Regions from separate parts of the Roseateles sp. DAIF2 genome, predicted to be linked through region 4. Evidence: riboswitches for the same ligand, from Rfam matches in the RefSeq annotation. Region 4 holds a riboswitch; each other region holds the start of a gene.
The links. Region 4 has a riboswitch for cyclic di-GMP ahead of G8A07_RS28185 (methyl-accepting chemotaxis protein). Riboswitches for the same ligand answer to the same signal wherever they lie in the genome.

Region 1: it holds a riboswitch for cyclic di-GMP, as region 4 does, so the genes downstream of both, G8A07_RS27770 (hypothetical protein) here and G8A07_RS28185 (methyl-accepting chemotaxis protein) in region 4, are expected to answer to the same signal.
Region 2: it holds a riboswitch for cyclic di-GMP, as region 4 does, so the genes downstream of both, G8A07_RS03590 (EAL domain-containing protein) here and G8A07_RS28185 (methyl-accepting chemotaxis protein) in region 4, are expected to answer to the same signal.
Region 3: it holds a riboswitch for cyclic di-GMP, as region 4 does, so the genes downstream of both, G8A07_RS02030 (S8 family serine peptidase) here and G8A07_RS28185 (methyl-accepting chemotaxis protein) in region 4, are expected to answer to the same signal.

The regions. Positions count from the first base shown of each region.
Region 1 is NZ_CP049919.1:435,492-439,093, forward strand. It holds gene G8A07_RS02030 (S8 family serine peptidase) at 1-515, shown strand, start outside; cyclic di-GMP riboswitch class I at 866-953, shown strand; gene G8A07_RS27770 (hypothetical protein) at 1,084-1,479, shown strand; gene G8A07_RS02035 (S8 family serine peptidase) at 1,527-2,873, shown strand; gene G8A07_RS28230 (hypothetical protein) at 2,950-3,018, opposite strand; gene G8A07_RS02040 (choice-of-anchor N protein) at 2,991-3,602, opposite strand, start outside.
Region 2 is NZ_CP049919.1:761,916-765,517, forward strand. It holds gene G8A07_RS03585 (GDYXXLXY domain-containing protein) at 1-618, shown strand, start outside; cyclic di-GMP riboswitch class I at 723-825, shown strand; gene G8A07_RS03590 (EAL domain-containing protein) at 980-3,602, shown strand, end outside.
Region 3 is NZ_CP049919.1:431,777-435,378, forward strand. It holds gene G8A07_RS02025 (S8 family serine peptidase) at 1-1,877, shown strand, start outside; cyclic di-GMP riboswitch class I at 2,225-2,312, shown strand; gene G8A07_RS02030 (S8 family serine peptidase) at 2,443-3,602, shown strand, end outside.
Region 4 is NZ_CP049919.1:4,785,689-4,789,290, reverse strand. It holds gene G8A07_RS22055 (ornithine cyclodeaminase) at 1-668, opposite strand, end outside; gene G8A07_RS22050 (Lrp/AsnC family transcriptional regulator) at 812-1,243, shown strand; cyclic di-GMP riboswitch class I at 1,316-1,406, shown strand; gene G8A07_RS28185 (methyl-accepting chemotaxis protein) at 1,474-3,282, shown strand; gene G8A07_RS22040 (GAF domain-containing protein) at 3,289-3,602, shown strand, end outside.

The sequences.
Region 1 (3,602 bases), 1.7 Mb from region 4:
GCCTGGTGGCGGTGGACGTGACGGCCAGCGACAACGTCGGCGTCAGCCGGGTCGAGCTGCGGGCCAACGGCCAGCTCGTCGCGACCGACACCACGGCGCCCTATGCCTTCAGCTGGGACTCCAGCAAGGTGGCCAACGGCAACGCCAACCTGGTGGCCTATGCCTATGACGCGGCCGGCAATGCGGGCAGCTCGGCGGCGGTGACGGTCAATGTGGCCAACATCGTGGTGGCCGACACGACCGCGCCGGTGGTGAGCATCCTGAACCCGGTCAATGGCAGCACGGTGTCGGGCACCTTGAGCATCAGCGTCTCGGCCAGCGACAACGCCGGGGCGGCGGGCCTGGTGCAGACCCTGGCGATCGACGGCAAGACCGTGGCGACGGGCAGCGGAGCGAGCCTGGCCTACAACTGGAACACGCGCAAGGCGGCGTTGGGGACGCACACCGTTACCGCCACCGCCAGGGATGCTGCCGGTAACAGCCGCAGCGTGTCGGTGCAGGTCACCATCCGCTGAGACCGCCGCCCGCGTGCATGCTGCACCCGAGGTGTGATCAGATGTAAGCGGCCGAGGCACCACGCCCGGCCGACTTTTCCCGAGGAAACGGGATGCTTGTCCGCGGAGGCTGAACCGCTGCGGCGCGCCCAACCGGCCGTTACAAGTCCGCCCTGGCCTTGTCAAGGGGCTGCCGATAATGCGGGCGTGGATGCCTGATGGATTGGCCTCTCAGCGATATTGGCGGCTCGCCCCGGAGCTTTTCGGGGTGGCAGCGGACCCGATGGCTACCGCCCGGTAGCCCATCCCGCTCGACAAGAAAGAGCCCCAGCGCCTGTGCAGTACGACAGGCCCCCGCAGCAGCAGAGTTGTTCTGCAAAGGGCAAACCGCGCGAAAGCGCGGGACGCAAAGTCAACGGTCTAAAGGGCCTGTGGCCCCATGACGGCTGGACTGCCAGACACAACCCCGTGCATCGCGGATGCTTTCCCGCGTCCGATGCCGTCACGGCGTGCAATTCCCTTGCCGCCGCTGCCCCCGTCTGCGCAGACCGGCCCAAGAGGGTCCAGGTTCTACTCAGAAGGTTTGGGTATGAACTTCTCCTCTTTCTCCGCCGGTTCCTCCGCGCACCGGATCCTGCTGCAACGCGGCTCGCATCTCATGATCGCCATCGCCACGGGTCTGGCGAGCTGGGGCGTTTCGGCACAGACGGCCGAGCCAGAATTCGCCAAGGGGCGCCTGCTGGTGCAGGCCCGCGCGGGGCTGTCGGATATTGAGATGGAGAAGGTTGCCAAGGGCCATGGCGGGAAGGCACGACGAATCGGCAAGAGCGACCTGCACGTGATCGAGCTGCCGGGGAACGCGTCGGAGCGAGCGGTGCAGGCGCTGCTGGCCAAGCACCCGCAGCTGCGCTTCGTGGAGCTGGACCGGCGCGTGGCCCCGGCGATGGCGGTCAACGACCCTATGCCGGCAGCCAATGGCACCTGAGCAAGATCGGCGCGCAGACCGCCTGGGACAAGAGCCAGGGCGCGGGCGTGACGATCGCGATCCTGGACACCGGCATCAACGCCAGCCACCCCGACCTGGCCGCGCGCATGGTGCCGGGCTGGAACTTCTACGACAACAATGCCAACACCACCGATGTGCATGGCCATGGCACGGCCGTGGCCGGCGGCGCCGCGGCGACCTTGAACAACGGCGTGGGCGTGGCCGCGGTGGCCGGCGCGGCGCGGCTGATGCCGGTGCGCATCGCCGACGCGAACGCGTATGCCTACTGGAGCACGGTGGCGCAGGGCGTGACCTGGGCGGCCGACAACGGCGCGCGCATCGCCAACATCAGCTATGTCGGCGTGGCCGGCAGCGCGGCGGTGCAGAGCGCGGCCAATTACATGAAGAGCAAGGGCGGCCTGGTGATCGCGGCAGCGGGCAACAACGGCATCGAGGAAACCATCGCGCCGACCAGCTCGATGATGATCGTGGTGTCGGCCACCGACAGCGCCGATGCGCTGGCCAGCTTCTCCAGCTGGGGCAGCTTCGTCACCGTGTCGGCCCCGGGCAAGGACATCTGGACCACGACGCGCGACGGCGGCTACCAGGCCTGGTGGGGCACCTCGATGGCCAGCCCGGTCGTCTCCGGCGTGCTCGGCCTGATGATGGCGGCCAAACCCGCGCTGAGCGGCAGCCAGATCGAGAGCCTGCTCTACAGCACAGCCCAGGACCTGGGCGATGTGGGCCGCGACAAGAAGTTCGGCTATGGCCGCGTCAACGCCGCCGCGGCGGTGACGGCCGTGCTGACCGCCGCCGCGCCCGACACCCAGGCGCCCAGCGTCGGCATCGCCGCGCCGCTGGGGCTGAGCAACGTCAACGGCCTGGTGGCGGTGGACGTGACGGCCAGCGACAACGTCGGCGTCAGCCGGGTCGAGCTGCGGGCCAACGGCCAGCTCGTCGCGACCGACACCACGGCGCCCTATGCCTTCAGCTGGGACTCCAGCAAGGTGGCCAACGGCAACGCCAACCTGGTGGCCTATGCCTATGACGCGGCCGGCAATGCGGGCAGCTCGGCGGCGGTGACGGTCAATGTGGCCAACATCGTGGTGGCCGACACGACCGCGCCGGTGGTGAGCATCCTGAACCCGGTCAATGGCAGCACGGTGTCGGGCACCTTGAGCATCAGCGTCTCGGCCAGCGACAACGCCGGGGCGGCGGGCCTGGTGCAGACCCTGGCGATCGACGGCAAGACCGTGGCGACGGGCAGCGGAGCGAGCCTGGCCTACAACTGGAACACGCGCAAGGCGGCGTTGGGGACGCACACCGTTACCGCCACCGCCAGGGATGCTGCCGGTAACAGCCGCAGCGTGTCGGTGCAGGTGACACGCCGCTGAGCGGATCGTCTTCCAAGACCAAAACAAAGCCCGCCATCGGCGGGCTTTTTTCATTGAAGCCGAAGGACCGGTCGGCTCAACGGCGAGCGCGCTTCAGGTGGCGCGTCCAGCCGGCGCTCAGCAGCGCCAGGGCAACCAGGGCCAAGCTGGCGGGTTCGGGCACGCCGCCCCCCCACCTCCGCCGCCGCCCCCACCGCCACCGCCACCCGTCTTCCAGGTGACGTCGTGTGAGCCGGGGTTGTTGTCGAGCGTCGTGCGCAAAGTGGTCTGACCCTGTGTGTCGGTCACCAGGGCCATGACGTCGAAATGCACCCAGCTATAGCCGGATATGGCCAGCAGCAATTCCTTGATCTGGCCATCGGCTCCGCCGGTCTCGCTGGCGAAGTCGGGCACTGCGCCGGGGTTGTTGGCGAAGTTGCCGATGTCGAAGTACAGGAAGTCGGCCGTGGCGTCTTTCACCGGATCATGGTTGTTGGGGAAAAAGGCCGTGTCCGAAGTCGTGAAGGCATTGAGGCCATTGATGGTGAGCGTGCCCGCCGCACCCTCAGCCACCGTAGCCATCAGCACCGCGCCGCGCGTGTTGAAGATCGAGGGGAACAGGCTGCCGTTGGTGTACTCCATCTGCGACCAGTCCTTGCCGCCCGGATACATGCCGCCAAGCAGCAGGTCGCCAGGCTTGTAAGCTCCGCCGACAAACAGCTTGGTGCCGGAGGTGGTGGCGGTATCGGT
Region 2 (3,602 bases), 2.0 Mb from region 4:
CTGGACTGGACCCTGGGGCAGAAGGCGCTGCTGCTGGTCGGCCTCGGCGCGCTGCTGGGCCTGCTGGCCTGGCTGGCGCGCCGACCGGCCGAGGCGGCGGCAAGACCCGACCCCGCCCCCGGCGCCGCACGCTGGCTGCTGGGCGGCGGCGCGCTGCTGGTGCTGGCGGTGGCCAACGGCGCGATCTGGCAGAAGGAGACGCTGATCCGCGACGGCCGGCCGGTGTTCGTTTCGCTGGCGCCGGTGGATCCGCGCTCGCTGATGCAGGGCGACTTCATGCGTCTGAACTTCGCGCTGCCCGGCCGGCTGGAGGGCGAGGAGCTGCTGCGCCTGCCGGGCGCACAGCGCCCGCTGCTAGCCGCGCGGCTGGACCCGCGCGGCGTCGCCACCGGCATGCGTCTGCAGGCGCCGGGCCAGCCGCTGGCCGAGGGCGAGCTGCTGCTGGAGTTGACGCCCAAGGACGGGCGCTGGGTGCTGGTCAGCGATGCCTGGTTCTTCGAGGAGGGGCAGGCCGCCGCCTTCGAGGCCGCGAAGTTCGGCGAGTTCCGCGTGCTGCCCGACGGCCGCGCGCTGCTGGTCGGCATGGCCGATTCGAGCCTGCACCCTATTCGGCCCTGAACGTGAATTCTTGGCGGCGGCCGGCGCGCACATGTAAAGGCGCGCCTGGCGCCGAACCGGCCGAGTCTGTAACGGGTAGTATCCGCGCCTCGATGTAGAACAAAGAACCTACTCGGCACACCCGGTCTGAAAAGCGGGGTCGCAAAGCCACCGGTCTAACGCCCGCGTTTTTTCAAAGCGCGCGGCCATGACAGCGGGGTTGCCAGCTTCCGGCATCGGCCGGTCGCCTGCCGCATGCGCCACCCCGCCTTTTCCGTTCGTCCGTGCCGCCCGGCCGCCCATGAACGGATCCCCGACGTTTTCGCTCCCCGCCCCGCAGCCGGCAACGGCGCGGCCGCGGCGTTTCAGCGGCCGCCACCTGATGCGCCAGATCCTGGCGCCGGTGCTGCTGGTGCTGCTGGCGATCGCGCTGCTGCTGGGCCTGTCGGCGCGCCAGCAGCAGCAGCGCAGCGAGCAGCAGCAGGGCAACGAGATCCGGCGCCAGGCCCAGAGCCTGTGGCTGCGCCTGGCCGACGACGAGGCGCGCCGCCTGCGCTGGCTGGCCCAGCAGGCGCGCGAGAACCCGGCGCTGCAGCGCGCGATGCGCGCCGGCGACCGCGCGGCCCTGCTGCTCGCGGCGCGCGGCGAGTACGGCGCGATGCGGCGCGAGTCGGGCATCAGCCATGTCGCCTTCATCACGCCGCAGCAGCGCACGCTGCTGCAACTGCTCGACCCCGAGGCCGGGGGCGGCGAGCTGGTGCTGCGCCCGGTGCTGGCCGAGGCGGCGCGGCTGGATGCGCCTGCCGAGGGCTGGGAGATGGCGAGCACCGGCGTGCCGGTGCTGCGCCATGTCTCGCCCTGGCGGGTCGACGGCCAGCTGATCGGCTATCTGGAGCTGGGCACCGAGCTCGGCTGGTTCGCGCGCCGCCTGGGCGACCTGCTGTCGCTGGAGGTGGTGGCCGCGGTGCACAAGCGCCATGGCAAGGAGCGCGACTTTGCGCGCGGCAAGCAGCTGCTGGGCCTGGCCGGGCAATGGGACGAGCATGCGCAACTGGCCCTGCTGCACAACAGCCTGCCGGCGCTGCCGAGCGGCCTGCTGGAGCCCTGGCAGGAGCTGGCCGGCGGCGGCGAGGATCCCGGCGTGCTGGAGCTCACCGGCGACCGGCGCGACGAGCGCAGCTGGCTGGCCAGCCTGATGACCGTGCACGACCGCCAGGGCCGCGCGCTGGCCTCGCTGGCCCTCCTGGACGACATCAGCGCCAGCCGCGCCGCGGCGACGCGGCGCTGGGGCTGGATCGGCGGTCTGTGCGGCGTGCTGGGGCTGGCGCTGTTCGCCGGCCTGTACTGGCGCGTGCGCCATGTGGCGCGCACCCTGTCGCGCGCCGACCGCGCGCTGCGCGCCAACGAGCAGCGCTTTCACGACTTCGCCACCGCGGCCGGCGATTGGTGGTTCTGGGAGCTGGATGAGCGGCTGCGCTTCAGCTATGTCTCTCCCAATGTCGAGCATGTGACCGGCCGCGCGCCGGCATCCCTGCTGGGCCGCACGACGTGCGAGCTGCTGCCGGAGCACGAGAGCGATCCCGCCTGGGCCGCCCATCTGCAGGACCTGGAGCGACGCCGCCCGATCCGCCAGTTCGAGTTCGACCTGAGCCTGCCGGACGGCGAGCGGCGCTGGATCCAGATCAGCGGCCTGCCGCTGTTCGACGAGGACGGCGCCTTCCAGGGCTACCGCGGCACCGGCAGCAACATCAGCGCGCGCAAGGCCACCGAGCTGGAGCTGCGCCTGGCGGCCACCGCCTTCGAGGCGCAGGAGGGCATGTTCATCACCGATGCCGAGCGCCGCATCCTGCGCGTCAACAAGGCCTTCAGCCTGATCACCGGCTTCTCGGCCGAGGAGGCGCTGGGCAACACGCCGCGCCTGCTCAGCTCCGGCCGCTATGCGCCCGAGTACATCGAGGAGATCGCCGCGCTGGTGGCGCGCCAGGGCCGCTGGCAGGGCGAGATCCTGAGCCGGCGCAAGAACGGCGAGATCTATCCGCAATGGCTGACCCTGTCGGCGGTGCGCGATGCGCAGGGCGAGCTGAGCCATTGCGTGGGCCTGTTCAGCGACATCACCGAGCGCAAGGCGGCCGAGGCCGAGATCGAGCGCCTGGCCTTCTACGACCCGCTGACCGGCCTGCCGAACCGCCGCCTGCTGCTGGACCGGCTGCAGCGCGCGCTGGCGGCGGCGCAGCGCGGCCAGCGCCATGGCGCGCTGCTGCTGATCGACCTGGACAATTTCAAGACCCTCAACGACACCCAGGGCCATGACCTCGGCGACCTGCTGCTCAAGCAGGTGGCGGGCCGGCTGCTGCCCTGCGTGCGCAAGAGCGACACGGTGGCGCGCCTGGGCGGCGACGAGTTCGTGATCATCCTGGACGAGCTCAGCGAGGCCGGTCCCTGCGCCGCGGCCGAGGCCGAGGCGGTGGGCGTCAAGCTGCTGAAGAAGCTGACCCAGCCCTACGAGCTGCCGGGCCTGGAGCACCACAGCACCGCCAGCATCGGCATCGCGCTGTTCGGCCCCGGCTCGCTGGGCCTGGACGATGTGATGAAGCAGGCCGACCTGGCGATGTACCAGAGCAAGGCCGCGGGCCGCAACGCGATCCGCTTCTTCGACCCGGCGATGCAGAGCGCCGCCAGCGAGCGCGCGCGGCTGGACGCCGAGATCCGCCGCGGCCTGCAGCGCGGCGAGTTCCGCCTGTTCTACCAGGCCCAGGTCGACGAGCATGGCGCGCTGACCGGCGCCGAGGCGTTGCTGCGCTGGCAGCATCCGCAGCGCGGCCTGGTGCCGCCGCTGGAGTTCATCGCCGCGGCCGAGCAGAGCGGGCTGATCCTGCCGCTGGGCCAATGGGTGCTGGACGAGGCCTGCCGCCAGCTGGCCGAATGGTCGGTGCAGCCGGATATGGCGCGGCTGAACCTGTCGATCAATGTCTCGGCGCGCCAGTTCCAGCAGGCCGATTTCGTCA
Region 3 (3,602 bases), 1.7 Mb from region 4:
GCCTGCTGAGCGGCCGCGGCGTCTGCGACCGGCCTGACCGCTCGGCCCTGAAGGTCGCGGAGCCGGCGCTGGCCTTCTGCGAAGGGCGGCAGTGCATTTTGGTCACGCTGAACGGGCACCACAGCCTGCGGGTCGAGCGCACCGGCCTGTCGCCACGGGCCGGCGTGGATCCGGAGCTGGTGCTGAGCGCCTATCCTCCGGCCGCTGGTGAGCCGGTCTATGCCCCGGGCCGGCTGTTGGTACTGGCGCGGGCCGGGCTGTCGGACGTGGAGCTGGGCAAGGTCATGGGTCCGCATGGAGCGAAGGCGAGACGAATCGGCAAGAGCGACCTGCACGTGATCGAGCTGCCGGGGAACGCGTCGGAGCGAGCGGTGCAGGCGCTGCTGGCCAAGCACCCGCAGCTGCGCTTCGTGGAGCTGGACCGGCGCGTGGCCCCGGCGATGGCGGTCAACGACCCCTATGCCGGCAGCCAATGGCACCTGAGCAAGATCGGCGCGCAGACCGCCTGGGACAAGAGCCAGGGCGCGGGCGTGACGATCGCGATCCTGGACACCGGCATCAACGCCAGCCACCCCGACCTGGCCGCGCGCATGGTGCCGGGCTGGAACTTCTACGACAACAATGCCAACACCACCGATGTGCATGGCCATGGCACGGCCGTGGCCGGCGGCGCCGCGGCGACCTTGAACAACGGCGTGGGCGTGGCCGCGGTGGCCGGCGCGGCGCGGCTGATGCCGGTGCGCATCGCCGACGCGAACGCGTATGCCTACTGGAGCACGGTGGCGCAGGGCGTGACCTGGGCGGCCGACAACGGCGCGCGCATCGCCAACATCAGCTATGTCGGCGTGGCCGGCAGCGCGGCGGTGCAGAGCGCGGCCAATTACATGAAGAGCAAGGGCGGCCTGGTGATCGCGGCAGCGGGCAACAACGGCATCGAGGAAACCATCGCGCCGACCAGCTCGATGATCGTGGTGTCGGCCACCGACAGCGCCGATGCGCTGGCCAGCTTCTCCAGCTGGGGCAGCTTCGTCACCGTGTCGGCCCCGGGCAAGGACATCTGGACCACGACGCGCGACGGCGGCTACCAGGCCTGGTGGGGCACCTCGATGGCCAGCCCGGTCGTCTCCGGCGTGCTCGGCCTGATGATGGCGGCCAAACCCGCGCTGAGCGGCAGCCAGATCGAGAGCCTGCTCTACAGCACAGCCCAGGACCTGGGCGATGTGGGCCGCGACAAGAAGTTCGGCTATGGCCGCGTCAACGCCGCCGCCGCGGCGGTGACGGCCGTGCTGACCGCCGCCGCGCCCGACACCCAGGCGCCCAGCGTCGGCATCGCCGCGCCGCTGGGGCTGAGCAACGTCAACGGCCTGGTGGCGGTGGACGTGACGGCCAGCGACAACGTCGGCGTCAGCCGGGTCGAGCTGCGGGCCAACGGCCAGCTCGTCGCGACCGACACCACGGCGCCCTATGCCTTCAGCTGGGACTCCAGCAAGGTGGCCAACGGCAACGCCAACCTGGTGGCCTATGCCTATGACGCGGCCGGCAATGCGGGCAGCTCGGCGGCGGTGACGGTCAATGTGGCCAACATCGTGGTGGCCGACACGACCGCGCCGGTGGTGAGCATCCTGAACCCGGTCAATGGCAGCACGGTGTCGGGCACCTTGAGCATCAGCGTCTCGGCCAGCGACAACGCCGGGGCGGCGGGCCTGGTGCAGACCCTGGCGATCGACGGCAAGACCGTGGCGACGGGCAGCGGAGCGAGCCTGGCCTACAACTGGAACACGCGCAAGGCGGCGTTGGGGACGCACACCGTTACCGCCACCGCCAGGGATGCTGCCGGTAACAGCCGCAGCGTGTCGGTGCAGGTCACCATCCGCTGAGACCGCCGCCCGCGTGCATGCTGCACCCGAGGTGTGATCAGATGTAAGCGGCCGAGGCACCACGCCCGGCCGACTTTTCCCGAGGAAACGGGATGCTTGTCCGCGGAGGCTGAACCGCTGCGGCGCGCCCAACCGGCCGTTACAAGTCCGCCCTGGCCTTGTCAAGGGGCTGCCGATAATGCGGGCGTGGATGCCTGATGGATTGGCCTCTCAGCGATATTGGCGGCTCGCCCCGGAGCTTTTCGGGGTGGCAGCGGACCCGATGGCTACCGCCCGGTAGCCCATCCCGCTCGACAAGAAAGAGCCCCAGCGCCTGTGCAGTACGACAGGCCCCCGCAGCAGAGTTGTTCTGCAAAGGGCAAACCGCGCGAAAGCGCGGGACGCAAAGTCAACGGTCTAAAGGGCCTGTGGCCCCATGACGGCTGGACTGCCAGACACAACCCCGTGCATCGCGGATGCTTTCCCGCGTCCGATGCCGTCACGGCGTGCAATTCCCTTGCCGCCGCTGCCCCCGTCTGCGCAGACCGGCCCAAGAGGGTCCAGGTTCTACTCAGAAGGTTTGGGTATGAACTTCTCCTCTTTCTCCGCCGGTTCCTCCGCGCACCGGATCCTGCTGCAACGCGGCTCGCATCTCATGATCGCCATCGCCACGGGTCTGGCGAGCTGGGGCGTTTCGGCACAGACGGCCGAGCCAGAATTCGCCAAGGGGCGCCTGCTGGTGCAGGCCCGCGCGGGGCTGTCGGATATTGAGATGGAGAAGGTTGCCAAGGGCCATGGCGGGAAGGCACGACGAATCGGCAAGAGCGACCTGCACGTGATCGAGCTGCCGGGGAACGCGTCGGAGCGAGCGGTGCAGGCGCTGCTGGCCAAGCACCCGCAGCTGCGCTTCGTGGAGCTGGACCGGCGCGTGGCCCCGGCGATGGCGGTCAACGACCCCTATGCCGGCAGCCAATGGCACCTGAGCAAGATCGGCGCGCAGACCGCCTGGGACAAGAGCCAGGGCGCGGGCGTGACGATCGCGATCCTGGACACCGGCATCAACGCCAGCCACCCCGACCTGGCCGCGCGCATGGTGCCGGGCTGGAACTTCTACGACAACAATGCCAACACCACCGATGTGCATGGCCATGGCACGGCCGTGGCCGGCGGCGCCGCGGCGACCTTGAACAACGGCGTGGGCGTGGCCGCGGTGGCCGGCGCGGCGCGGCTGATGCCGGTGCGCATCGCCGACGCGAACGCGTATGCCTACTGGAGCACGGTGGCGCAGGGCGTGACCTGGGCGGCCGACAACGGCGCGCGCATCGCCAACATCAGCTATGTCGGCGTGGCCGGCAGCGCGGCGGTGCAGAGCGCGGCCAATTACATGAAGAGCAAGGGCGGCCTGGTGATCGCGGCAGCGGGCAACAACGGCATCGAGGAAACCATCGCGCCGACCAGCTCGATGATCGTGGTGTCGGCCACCGACAGCGCCGATGCGCTGGCCAGCTTCTCCAGCTGGGGCAGCTTCGTCACCGTGTCGGCCCCGGGCAAGGACATCTGGACCACGACGCGCGACGGCGGCTACCAGGCCTGGTGGGGCACCTCGATGGCCAGCCCGGTCGTCTCCGGCGTGCTCGGCCTGATGATGGCGGCCAAACCCGCGCTGAGCGGCAGCCAGATCGAGAGCCTGCTCTACAGCACAGCCCAGGACCTGGGCGATGTGGGCCGCGACAAGAAGTTCGGCTA
Region 4 (3,602 bases):
GCGTTGATATGCATGCCCGGTTCGATCATCTCGGGTGTCAGGATGGTGGCGCGGGTCTTGTCGGCCGTCACCGTGGTCACGATGTCGGCACCGCGCACCGCCTCGGCCACCGAGCCGGCGCGGCGGATGCGCAGGCCGGGGTAGGCGGCCAGATTGCGCTGCAGCTTGTCGGTCGCGGCCGCGTCGATGTCGTAGGCGACGATCTCCTCGATGCCCAGCTGGTTGTGGAAGGCCAGGGTCTGGAACTCGCTTTGCGCGCCGTTGCCGATCAGGGCCATGCGGCGCGAGTCGGGCCGCGCCAAGGTCCGAGCCGCCAGCGCCGAGGTGGCGGCGGTGCGCAGCGCGGTGGTCAGGGTCAGCTCGGACAGCAGCGGATAGCCGCTGGCCACCTCGGCCAGCACGCCGAAGGCCATCACGGTGTAGAGCCCGCGGCTGGTGTTGATCGGATGGCCATTGACGTACTTGAAGGCGTAATGCCGGGTGTCGGCGACCGGCATCAGCTCGATCACGCCGACCGGCGAATGGCTGGCCACGCGGGCGGTCTTGTCGAACTCCTCCCAGCGCAGGAAGTCCTCGCGCAGGGCCTCGGCCAGCTCGGCCATCAGCGGCGCCACGCCCTTGCGCTGCAGCAGCTGGGTCAGGGCGGGTACATCGATGAAGCGGGTCATGAACATCTCCGACGGGGCGGCTCTTGGCGTCGTGCTGGCCGTCCTTTGCGCAAATTCTGGTCGGGAGCATGGCTAATAAATAGCTGGCAAAGCGTTCAATATGTTGTGTTAACTTTGCAAAACGCCAGGCGATTCAAATCACTATGTCTAATATCGACGACACCGACCGCGAGTTGATCGCGCTGCTGCGCGACAACGCGCGGCTCTCGGTTGTCGCGCTGGCGCGCCAGCTGCGGGTGGCGCGGGCGACGGTGCAGAACCGCATCGCGCGCCTGGAGCGCGAGGGTGTGATCGTCGGCTACAGCGTGCGGCTCAAGCCCGCGGCCGAGGCCCAGCGCATCCGCGCGCTGATGAATGTGGCGGTGGAGGGCAACCGCACCGCCGAGGTGCTGCGCGAGCTGCGCGGCCACCCGAACGTCGCGGCCCTGCACAGCACCAACGGCCGCTGGGACCTGGTGGCCGAGCTGCGCGCCGACACGCTGGAGGAGTTCGACCGGGTGCTCAGCGGCGTGCGCCTGATCGAGGGCATCGCCAATACCGAGACCAGCATCCTGCTGTCGACCTACAAGGTGTGATGCCCGTCACGGGCTCGGGTTGAACCCGAGAGGGTAAACCCGCCCTCATTGGTGCGATCTGCATACAATGCCGCGCTTCTATCGCACACCCGTTCGAAAGGCGGGGTCGCAAAGCCTCCGGTCTACCTTCCCGACCCGGGACCAGGACAGCGGGGTTGCCGCACCGGCCGTCGCCGGTCGTCCGCAGCCGGCTTCGCGTCTCCGTCCCGCCCCAGGAAAGACCGCCCGCCATGCTGACAACCATCAAGAGCCGCCTGATCGCGATCTGTATGCTGATCGTGATCGCCGCGATCGGCGTCGCCACCCTGGCCAGCTATCTGAGCGTCAGCGCCCATGCGCGCCGCCAGGTGCTGGCGCAGCTGAGCGACCTGGGCGAGGCCCACGCCGGCACGATGGCGGGCTGGGTCAAGGCGCAGAAGGATATCGTCGCGGCGCTGGCCCCGGCCGCCGCGCTGGATGCACCGCAAGCGGCGCTGGAGCAGGCGCTGAAGTCCGGCCGGCTCGACCTGGCCTTCATCGGCCATGCCGACAAGCGCATGATCTCGGTGCCGGACCGCCAGCGTCCGGCCGACTACGACCCCACCGTGCGCCCCTGGTACAAGCTGGCCGAGGGCGCCGACGCGCCGGTGCTGACCGCGCCCTATATCGCCTCCTCCAGCAAGAAGCTGGTGGTCAGCTTCGCCAGCGCGATCAAGGCCGGGGGCGCGACCCGCGCGGTGGCCGGCGCCGACGTGGCGCTGGACGATGTGATCGCGACGCTCAAAAGCATCAAGCCGACCGAGAGCGGCTTCGCCTTCCTGCTGGCCAAGGACGGCAAGATCATCGCCCATCCCGATGCCGCCCTGACTCTGAAGCCGGTGGCCGAGCTGTCGGCCGGCTTCACGCCCGAGCTGCTGGCGCGCGCCAACGGCCGCGAGCTGGCCGAGGTCGAGGTGCGCGAGCGCCATTTCTTCGTCAAGGCCACGCCGGTGCCGGGCACCGACTGGACCCTGCTGGCCGCGGCCGAACAGGACGAGGCGCTGGCCGCGCTGTCCAGCCTGCTGGCGACGGCCGGCGTCTCGCTGGTGGCGGTGGCGGCGGTGGCCGCGGCGCTGTCGGCGCTGGCGATCGGCGTGCTGCTGAAGGGCCTGGGCCGGGTGCGCGGCGCGATGGACCAGATCGCCTCCGGCACCGGTGACCTGACCCAGCGCCTGGACGCCGAGGGCCGCGACGAGATCGCCGACATCGCACGCGCCTTCAATCTCTTCGTCGGCAAGATCGAGCATGTGATGCTGGACGTGCGTGCGACCAGCCAGTCGATGGCGGTGGCGGCGCGCCAGATCGCGGTCGGCAACCAGGACCTGAGCCAGCGCACCGAGGAGACCGCCAGCAATCTGCAGCAGACCGCCAGCTCGATGGAGGAACTGACCGGCACCGTGCGCCAGAGCGCCGATTCGGCCGCCAGCGCCAACCAGCTGGCCGACAGCGCCGCCCATGTCGCGCGCCAGGGCGGCCAGGTGGTGTCCCGGGTGGTGACGACGATGGAGCAGATCCAGCATGCCAGCCGGCGCATCAACGACATCATCGGCACCATCGACGGCATCGCCTTCCAGACCAACATCCTGGCGCTGAATGCGGCGGTGGAAGCCGCACGCGCCGGCGAGCAGGGCCGCGGTTTCGCGGTCGTGGCCGGCGAGGTGCGGGCGCTGGCGCAGCGCAGCGCCGAGGCGGCCAAGGAGATCAAGGGCCTGATCGGCGCCAGCGTCGAGCAGGTCGAGGGCGGCACGGCCTTGGTGGCGCAGGCCGGCTCGACGATGGACGAGATCGTCGCCAGCGTGCAGCGCGTCACCGCGATCATGGCCGAGATCAGCGGCGCGACTCGCGAGCAGAGCCAGGGCATCGACCAGGTCAACACCGCGGTGGCCCAGCTCGACCAGATGACCCAGCAGAACGCCTCGCTGGTGGAGGAATCGGCCGCGGCCGCCGAGAGCCTGCGCGACCAGGCCAACAAGCTGGCCGACATCGTCGCCGGCTTCCGCCTGAGCCAGCCGGCCGGCTGAACCATCGTGAGCGCCGGCGGACCATCCACCCTGGAGCGCCTGCGCCGCCTGGGTCTGGCGCTGGCGGACGGGCAGCTCAAGCGCCAGGCCTACCGCCTGGCGATGCTGGCCCTGCTGCGCGAGCAGTTCGATTGTTCGCGCACCAGCCTGTGGCGCTTCAGCGGCCAACCCGGCGACCTGCGCCTGGTGTGCCGCGCAAGCGTGGGGCGGGGCGGCGACAACGCGCTGCTCGGCGCCGAACTGGATCAGGCGCAGTACGGCGCCTACTTCGCGAAACTCGCCCGGGAGGGCGTGTTCGCCTGCGAGGACTGCGTGCGCGA